3 regions of the Cobetia sp. UCD-24C genome follow, and region 2 is predicted to be linked to each of the others. Evidence: predicted binding sites of a transcription regulator. Region 2 holds the regulator's gene; each other region holds the start of a gene.

Region 1 (3,280 bases), on a different contig from region 2:
CGACCCTCGTCTGGCATGACCCGCGAGATCCGCGAGCGCCGCCGGATGAGATCAGAAGAATTCGGCGTAGCGCTGGACTTCCCAGGCACTGACCTGTGCGTTGTAATCCAGCCATTCCTCGCGCTTGAGGCGCATGAACTCGGCGCAGATTCCCTCGCCCAGGCTCTCGCGCAGAATGCTGTCCGCCTCGAGCGCATCGATGGCCAGCGAAAGATTCTGCGGCAGCTTCTCGATGCCCTTTTCGGCGCATTCGCTCGGGGTCAGCGAGTAGAGATTGATGTTGTGGGGCGTGCCCGGGTCCAGCTTGCGCGCCACGCCATCCAGCCCCGCCGCGATGATGGCGGCGTGCACGAGATAGGGGTTGCAGCCGGCGTCCGGCAGGCGGAACTCGAGGCGACCGTAGGGCACACGCACCATGGCCGAGCGGTTGTTGTCACCGTAGGCGATGAAGACCGGTGCCCAGGTCGCGCCGCTGGTGCTGCCACCGCCGACCAGACGCTTGTAGGAATTGACGGTCGGCGCGGCAAAGGCACACAGTGCCGGGGCATGTGCCAGCAATCCGCCGAGGAAGTGGTACGCCAGCGGTGACAGACCCATGCCCTGGGCGTCGGAGTCATCGCCGAACAGGTTGCGGCCGGTGTCATCACATACGGACAGGTGGAAGTGCATGCCGTTGCCCGGGCGGTCCGCCAGTGGCTTGGGCATGAAGGAGCACACCATGCCCAGGTCATTGGCGATCTCGCCGGCGGCCATGCGCACGAAGGTGAAGCGGTCTGCCGAGGTCAGCGCATCGCTGTAGGTGTAGTTGATCTCGAACTGGCCGTTGGCGTCCTCGTGATCGATCTGATAGACGTCGAAGTCCACCGCCTGCAGCGATTCGACCAGACGTTCGAGGAATTCACGCGAACGCGACAGGCCCTTGTAGTCGTAGCAGGGCTTGGCGAGGGTATCGCTCTCGTCCACCGGCAACAGCTCACCCGCTTCCCCCCGGCGGAACAGCGAGAATTCCGGCTCCAGCCCGCTATTGAGCGTCCAGCCCTTCTCCTTCAGGCGCTCCAGCTGCTTGAGCAGCACCACGCGGCTGTCGTTGGCGAACGGTTGCCCATTGACGTAGCCATCACAGGCCATGCGCGCATAACCCGGCTGCCACGGCACCAACGACAACGAGCTCAGATCACCCCGCGCCATGAAGTCCGGCCCCTCCGGCGACATGCCGAGACCACTGACGGCAAAGCCGGCAAAGCCGGCGCCCTTCTCGACCACATCCATCAGGCAATTGGCCGGCACGGACTTGGTCTTGGCAGCGCCATGAATATCCACGAACTGCGCCAGCAGATAGCGAATGTCGTGATCCTTGATGAACTGTTGCGCGTTTTCGGGTGACATCTGGGTTTCCTCTGAGAGCGGACCGGGTTCCATCTCCCTCGACACTGTCTGCCACCCCGGGAAACCTGACCCCTTGTGGTGACTCGCCACGTCAAGATAGCGGATGAAACGAGTTTTTGTGATTCCTGCTGGTCAACTTTATTTCCCTCAAAGAAAAGCATGCAGCATGCCATTTCGTCAGCTGTCGCCCAGAGCTTTTCACCAACCTCCTGTTTTGCATGGAAATTTATTTTCCAAGCTCATTTCCACCCACAGGAAACGCCAGGTGATCCTGAGTGAATTCCTGCCCGTTTCTCGAAATAGGCATCATTTCGGTGCCCAAAGCCCTCTCTTCGCACCAGCATGACGCAAAGCGCTAATATTCACGCCCGAATTCGTGCTGCCGATCGGCGCCTGACTCGCTCAAGGGCTGCCGTGGCCATGGCCTTTGACGGAATTGGCAAGCCCCTTGCTTAACCATGAGGAATGTTTCTTTCCTTTCAAGAATCGACCCTCGTGCGATCAGGCAAGGCAAGCAGCAGGCACAAGCCCTTGTGAAGCGCCTGAAGAGGCGCCTGAAAAGGCGAAAGAACAACAACACCTCCTGCGGCGGATGCGCGTCTTGCGCGCCATCTTCGCCAGCATCAGCAGGACTACGGCACCCCCCATTTACGCTAGGCAGCACGACTCACAGGAGAAAGGGACGCATGGCGAATTCATGGCGCATCTCGGCACTGGCCGAACAACACCGCAAGCTGGGCGCGGAGCTTGAAGACTGGAATGGCATGGGCACCGCCTGGAATTACGCCGTCTCGGATACGGCCGATGACCACGAGACCATTCGCACCCGCGCCGGTCTGATGGATGTCTCGGGGCTCAAGAAGATCCACTGCAATGGCCCGCATGCTCAGGCCGTGCTGGATTACGTCACCACGCGGGACATGTCCAAGCTGTATCCGGGCAAGTCGGTGTACGCCAGCGTCTTGAATGAGGCCGGCAAGTTCGTCGACGACTGCATCGTCTATTGTCTGGCGCCGAACTCCTACCTCGTGGTGCACGGCACGGGCACCGCGAATGAAATGCTGGCCAAGAGTGCCCTGGGGCGCGCCGTCAGCCTGACCTTCGATGACGACATGCATGACATGTCACTGCAGGGGCCGGTCGCGGTGGATTTCCTGGAGCGTCACGTGCCGGGTATCCGTGAGCTGCGTTACTTCCACCATCTGCAGACCCAGCTGTTCGGCTGCCACGTGATGATCTCGCGCACCGGCTACACCGGCGAGCGTGGCTACGAGATCTTCTGCAAGGCCAAGGACGCCCCCTCTCTGTGGGAGCAGATCCTTGAGGAGGGTGCCGACATGGGCATCAAGCCGTGCAGCTTCGGCACCCTTGACTGGCTGCGGGTCGAGAGCCACCTGCTGTTCTACCCGGCGGACAATTCCGAAACCTACCCGTATCCCGACCAGCCGGTGGGCGACACCCTGTGGGAGCTGGGCCTGGACTTCACCGTCTCGCCGGGCAAGACCGAATTCCGTGGCGCCAGCGAACACTTCGCGCTGCAGGGCAAGGAGCGCGTCAAGGTCTATGGCGTGCTGCTGGATTCGAAAGACGTCGCCCAGATCGGTGACAAGGTCTACGCCGACGGCAAGTGTGTCGGGGTCATCACCCAGGGCATGTACTCGCGCCTGAGCGATCGTTCCATGGCGCTGGCACGTCTCGAGCCCGGCTATGCCGAGCATGGCACCCCGCTGACCCTCAAGACCGGCACTGACGGCGAGACCAGCCTCTCGGCCATCAGCCATTCCCTGCCCTTCGATGACCCGGAAAAGGCCAAGCGACTGGCTCGCGGCTGATCGCACGCCACAGCCACGAGGCAACAAGCTCAAGCCGCGAGGCAACAGCTCAAGCCCCGCGG
Region 2 (3,280 bases):
TGACTACGAGCAAACCCTGATCGGACGCTCTGCAACAGGCTTGACGGCCACCGTCTGGCGATGTTTTCGCACCCTTGCCAGTGGCGTCAGATGTCGTGAGCGTCTGTACCGACAATGCCCAAGCTTTGCGCAAAGATCAACGCTGCGCTGCATCGTGGCTCAGTGCTTGTCTTCAACTCAGTGAGGGGTAACGGAGTGGACTTCAAGGGCACGTCTGGTGGGTGGTGCGTGAAAGACGCGCAAGAAGGCGGGTTTTCGTCGCCAATCCCTGCATGTACGTCGCCTTTCAGACGATTCGATTGCGTGGAGCAAGCGGCGTTACGGGAGGTTCGCCGGGTGTCATCCAGGTGCAATACGCGCAAAAGTGACTTTAAAAACATGCGATTGACGGTAAATGACGCTGCCGGAACGGCGGTTTTTTACCATCATTCTGCGCGCCGTCATGGGCCATGACGGGCAATTGGCGAGCGGTTGACGGCATGACAGAGCGCGCGACAGGCATACCGCTGCCCGCGAAGTCAGAGGCTGATGAGCGGAAAAATCCAGTGCTTGAGGTTGGCGGCGGCTGCCATTGTGGAGGTGAGAGCAGGGCATGGCAGCCGCAGGTGATGCGTCAGGCCAGACGCTTGCGCTCGCTGGAGGAGGGGATGCCCATCGCTTCGCGATACTTGGCCACGGTACGGCGTGCGACCTCGATGCCATCGCTGGCGAGCAGATCGACCAGCCGCGAGTCGGAGAGAGGCTTGCGGGCCGGCTCTTCCGCGATCAGCTTGCGGATGCGGGCACGAATGGCGGTGCTTGAGTGGGCGTCGCCACTGCCGCTGCCACCAACCTGGCTCGAGAAGAAGAACTTGAGCTCGAAGACGCCGCGCGGGGTGTGGATGTACTTCTGGGTCGTGACCCGCGAGATGGTCGACTCATGCATCTCGACCACTTCGGCGATGTTGGCCAGAATCAGCGGCTTCATGCCTTCCTCGCCTTGCTCGAGGAAGTCGATCTGGCGCGCCATGATCTCGCGGCCGACCTTGAGCAGGGTGTCATTACGCGATGACAGGCTCTTCATCAGCCAGCGCGCTTCCTGCAGGTTGTCCTTGAGGAAGGTGTTGTCGGCGGACTTGTCGGCACGCTTGATCAGCGCGGCGTATTCCGGCTGGATACGCAGCTTGGGCAGCGCTTCCGGGTTGAGCTCGACCTGCCAGCCATGGCGGGTATGGCGCACCAGCAGATCAGGGATCACGTAATCGCTGGCGGGCTCGCCCCAGGCGGATGCCGGACGCGGATCGAGCGCACGTACCAGGCGGATGACGTGATCCAGCTCGTCATCGTCAAGGCTCAGGCGCCGCTTGAGCAGCTTGCGGTCATCGTTGCCCAGTGCCTCGAGGAATTGACGTACCAGGCGGCGCGCCTGCGCCAGCAGCGGCAGATCATCCGGCAGCAGTGCCAGTTGCAGCAGCAGGCATTCGCGCAGATCACGGGCGAAGACGCCGGTCGGGTCGAACTGCTGCAGACGCAGCAATACCTGCTCGAGTTCGGAGGCCTTGAGGCCGGGCAGGCCCTGGCCGCGCAGGCCATCGACTAGCTCGTCGAGTGACAGGCTCAGATAGCCAGCACCGTCGACGGCATCGATCAGGCTCTCCGCCATCTGGCGTTCACGGCCATCGAGGTCGGTCATCGCCAGCTGCCAGCGCAGGTGGTCCTGCAGGCTCTCGACGCTGGTATTGCGATCGAAGTCCGGCCCTTCTTCGCTCCCGCTGCCACTGCCGGAGCTGGTCAGGCTACCGGCGTGGTCCTGGTAGAGGTCCGACCAGTCACTGTCGAGGGGGTATTCCTCGGGAATCTCGCTCGAGGAGTCGGCAGTGGAGATCTCGCTCGAATCCTGTGTCTCGACGACATCCAGCGACTCGTAGTCCTCGTCGAGCTCCAACATGGGGTTGGACTCGAGGGCTTGCTGAATCTCCTGACGCAGGTCGAGCGTCGACAGCTGCAGCAGCTGGATCGCTTGCTGGAGCTGCGGCGTCATGGTCAGCGAGGTGCCGAGGCGGAGTTGCAGGGTGGGTTTCATGGAGTCAGTCAATTCACGGCAAAGGAACGTGCTTACTACGCTATACCGTGACTCGGGGCACTGACAAGTGGTTGTCGTGAATATTCAAGCAACTTGCATGCCATGTTTCCACCAAGGTGGTATGGACGTCATGCATGCGTCTGATGTCAGACATGAAAAAGCCGCTACGCGATAAAATCACGCAGCGGCTTTTGAAGCTTTTGCCTCGCGAGGACTCAGCGCAGCCGCTGACCCTAGAGCGTGAACTCGTGGCCCAGGTAGACGTCGCGCACCTGCTGGTTGGCCAGGATGGAGTCCGCATCACCGTGGGCGATGATCTGGCCATCGCCGACGATATAGGCGGTGTCACAGATATCGAGCGTCTCGCGCACGTTGTGGTCGGTGATCAGCACGCCGATGCCACGATCGCGCAGTTGGCGCACGATGCTCTTGATCTCGCCCACCGAGATGGGGTCGACGCCGGCAAAGGGCTCATCGAGCAGCACGAAGTCCGGCTCGGTGGCCAGTGCACGGGCGATCTCGACCCGACGACGCTCACCGCCGGACAGGCTCATGCCGGCGCTGGCGCGGATGTGCGTGATGCTGAATTCCTCGAGCAACTCTTCAAGGCGTGCCTTGCGGCCATTGCGATCCAGGTCCTTGCGGGTTTCCAAAATCGCCATGATGTTGTCGGCCACCGACAGCTTGCGGAAGATCGACGCTTCCTGCGGCAGATAGCCGATGCCGGCGCGTGCACGCTGATGCATGGCGGCAGCGGAGAGGTCCTTGTCATCGATGGAGACGTTGCCGGCATCGGCGCGCACCAGCCCGACGATCATGTAGAACGAGGTCGTCTTGCCGGCGCCGTTGGGGCCCAGCAGGCCGACGATGTCGCCCTGGCGGATCTCCAGCGAGATGTCCTTGACCACCTTGCGGCCCTTGTAGGCCTTGGCCAGATGGCGAACGCTCAGCGTACGCGGAGTAGCAGCAGTCATGACTCAGTTTTCCTTGCTGGCATTGGCGCCGCGCGGCGACAGAGTCATGTGCACGCGACCGCCTTCGGTCTGCTGTGCCGTCTTGCTGTTGTTGGCGTTCACCTGGCGCTTGTCGAGGAAGTACTCCACGTAGCCGCCTTCGAAGGTGTCATCGCCTTTCTCGAGACGCGCGTTGCCGACCAGCTCCACGCGGCGCTCAAGTGCATGGTAGCGGATGGTGTCGGCCCAGCCCTTGACCAGCTTC
Region 3 (3,280 bases), on a different contig from region 2:
GGTGGGATCGTAGGCCTTGTCGTGGCACAGGTGGTCGGTCAGCGCGACGCCTTGCCAGCTTGCCGGCAGCGGCAGCACGCGCGGCTGATCGGTGACATTGAGGGCGAACAGCAGGCGACGCCCTTCATGGGTGACGCGCTCGAAGACGAAGAAGTCCGGGCCGACATCGAAGACATTCTGGTCGGCATCCGGGTGGAAGCAGGGTTCGTTGCGGCGCAGTGCCATGCGGCGCTTGAGGGCGTGGAAGACCTCATGGGTCGCGGTGTTGGGGCTTGCCAGCAGCGCTTCCAGTTCATCACGCTGCCATTTGCGGCGGTTGATGGCGCGCAGATGGCCATCGCGCTCGACGCCTTCCTGGTGGTTGGGGGTCGCGGTCAGCGAGTGGATATACAGCCCCGGGATGCCCTGCAGGCTCAGCATCAGGGTCTGACTGGCGATGAAACGCTCGATCTGCCACGGGTCCTGGCCGCGACGCGTGCCCTTGAGCGCATCGAAATAGCTGATGTTGAGTTCATAGGGGGTATCGGCGCGTCCGGGGTTGGCGCGCATGCTGACGTAGCCACCGAAGTCATGCACCAGCCGCACCAGGGTGTCGCGCTCGTGGTCGGGCAACAGGCCCTCAAGGGCACGAACGCCGATACCGTCGTGACTGGCGGTGAAGTTGAAGTAGCTGCAGCCGGAAGGCAGGGACGGCAGGCTGGTGGCCCACTGGGTCAGGGCGCTGGCATCGCCGGAGGTCAGGGTGTGCAGCGTCAGCGGCGGCAACGTGAACTGATAGATCAGATGCGCTTCATCGGCCTGGGCGCTGCCCTCGATGGCGGTGAGGTCGTGCTGTGACAGGCGGTCGAGCCCGAAGTAGGACATGTTCTCGGCGTGGGGCACGTTGGTCTCGGTGATCAACAGGCTGCCCGGCGCCAGATGGTCGACGATGGCGCGCAGCAGGCGCACCACGGCGTGTGTCTCCGGCAGGTGGATGCAGGAGGTGCCCTGGCGTTTCCACAGGAAGGCCACCGCATCGAGGCGGATGATGCCCGCGCCCTGCTCGAGGTAGTAAAGCAGGATGCCGATGAATTCGAGCAGCACATCGGGATTGGCGAAGTTCAGGTCGATCTGGTCATCCGAGAAGGTTGCCCAAAGATGGCGCAGGCCACGACGGGTATGCACCGGCGTAAGCAGGGCAGACGGGCGCGGGCGCACGACCTCGGAGACATCGGTGTCGGGGTCCATCTCGATGAAGTAGTCGCGGCCGGGCTGCACGCCGGCCAGATAATCGGCGAACCACAGTGACTCGCGTGAGCAGTGATTGATGACCAGGTCTGCCATCAGGTCGCGGTGCTCGCTCAGGCGCCGGATGTCCTGCCAGTCGCCGAGGACCGGATTGACCTCGCGATAGTGGATGACGCTGAAGCCGTCATCGCTGCTCCACGGAAAGAAGGGCAGCACGTGGACTCCGGACAGGCTGTCGTCCAGTCGGCTGGTGAGGAAGTCGTGCAGGGTCGCCAGTGGCGCCTCGCCTTCCTGCTGCAGGCTGTCGCCGTAGGTGATCAGCCACTGGTCGCGCTCGCTCCATAGCGGCTCGCCTTCCGGTACGCGTGGGTTCAGGCGCGTGCGATGGAAATCCAGCACCGTTTCCAGGCGTCTGAGGACTTCTTCATGACGCAGTGGATAGATCTCGGCGAGCAGGCGTGTGGCGTGCGCCTGGAAATCAGCTTGCGAAAGACGTTTGGCGAGAGAGACTCTGGCCCGTGGCCTGGCGTTGCCCTCGCTCGGCGCAGGATCGGAGGCAGTGGATGTCGAGTGATCGGGAGATGACGTATCGGACATGGGCAATCCTCGTGGCAGCAAAAGCGGTCAGACTCTGCCTCGTGAGCCGCAATGGGCAGAGCGTGTCGCGGGTGATCTTCGGGAAGCCCGCCGGCGCAATCCTGCGGGGCCGGTGGCAAGACTGGAAATCACATATCAGATGAAGTCGGCTGGCCGTCGTTTGGTGAAATGCCTGAATAGCGCATCGCTCAGCGGCGCCCGTGGGTGACGGCCTGGTGCCTTTACTCATGAGTCATGCACGCCTCGGGCCAGATTCGTCAAGCCTGCAAGGCAGGACGGCCAGCCTGCATGTGCGGCTGGCCGTCCTGTCTGGCGTCATGTGGCCTGCGGCCAGCTGACGCCACTGCGCTTCATGACACGCTTTACTTGCGCAGCACGCGATACAGAATCAGCAGAATGACGGCGCCGAGCACGGCGATGACAAAGCTGGCCAGATTGAATCCCGTCACTTCACCGAAGCCCATCAGGGTGCCGACCCAGCCACCGACCACGGCACCCAGGATGCCGATGATGCTGGTGACGATGATGCCACCCGGGTCCTTGCCGGGCACGATCACCTTGGCGATGATGCCGGCAATAAGACCGAATATGATCCATGCAATGATTCCCATGTCGCAGCTCCTTGCGTCATCGTGATCAATCTCGCGGCAGAGATCATCCGCCGCCAGTCGTGAAAGGATTTCACGGCTCGGGGAAGCGTCCTTGTGAGGCGCTGTACCCTGATGTCATCTTTCGGTTATCGCGCGGGGATTTCAAGCCTGCCGGGCAGGTTGATTGACGCTTTCGCCGCGGTGTCCGCCACCCGAGGCGACAATCCAGGAAACTCCTGTCGCCCCTTGGTCGCTCCCCAAGGCTAGTTCAGATAGGTCGGTGCTGACATAGGCTCCCGTGGCGGGGCCTTAACGGTTACAATACCCGCCATTCGCTGTCATTCGGCTGCGCTGCGCCACTTCCTCGCTGTGCTTCGCGCGGGGCCGCAGCCACCTCGCACCCAAGCAGGCTCTCCAACATGCACTGTCCCTTCTGTGGAACTCATGAAACCAAGGTCACGGATTCCCGACTGGTGGTCGAGGGTGACCAGGTGCGGCGGCGTCGCCAGTGCGCGGCCTGCGGTGAGCGTTTCACGACCTACGAAACGGCGGAGCTGGTCATGCCGCGCGTGGTCAAGGGCGACGGTTCGCGTGAGAGCTTCGATGAGCACAAGCTGCGTGCTGGCATGCTGCGCGCGCTGGAAAAGCGCCCGGTATCCTCCGAGCTGATCGAGGCCGCGGTGGAGCGCATTCGTCAGCGTCTGCGTGCCACCGGCGAGCGTGAGATCGAGGCGCGGCGCATCGGTGATGAGGTCATGCAGCAGCTCAAGCGGCTGGATCAGGTCGCCTATATCCGCTTCGCTTCGGTCTATCGTCGCTTCCAGGATCTTGATGAGTTCCGCGCCGAGATCGACCGTCTCGCCCAG

The links. Region 2 encodes sigma-54, which starts transcription at its own class of promoters, with help from an activator protein. Its sites were predicted from a motif close to TGGCACNNNNNTTGCTNT; they were not measured.
Region 1: a site for sigma-54 is predicted at 1,541-1,558, ahead of glnT (type III glutamate--ammonia ligase). Genes of this name have one in related genera too.
Region 3: a site for sigma-54 is predicted at 2,058-2,075, ahead of AOG28_RS05110 (sugar phosphorylase). Genes of this name have one in related genera too.

Annotation. Positions count from the first base shown of each region.
Region 1 covers NZ_LJTD01000004.1:333,567-336,846, reverse strand. The annotation lists gene glnT (type III glutamate--ammonia ligase) at 52-1,386, opposite strand; gene AOG28_RS07830 (aminomethyltransferase family protein) at 2,073-3,218, shown strand.
Region 2 covers NZ_LJTD01000001.1:406,297-409,576, reverse strand. The annotation lists gene AOG28_RS01745 (RNA polymerase factor sigma-54) at 614-2,062, opposite strand; gene lptB (LPS export ABC transporter ATP-binding protein) at 2,296-3,036, opposite strand; gene lptA (lipopolysaccharide transport periplasmic protein LptA) at 3,040-3,280, opposite strand, start outside.
Region 3 covers NZ_LJTD01000003.1:211,268-214,547, reverse strand. The annotation lists gene AOG28_RS05110 (sugar phosphorylase) at 1-1,824, opposite strand, end outside; gene AOG28_RS05105 (GlsB/YeaQ/YmgE family stress response membrane protein) at 2,187-2,435, opposite strand; gene nrdR (transcriptional regulator NrdR) at 2,834-3,280, shown strand, end outside.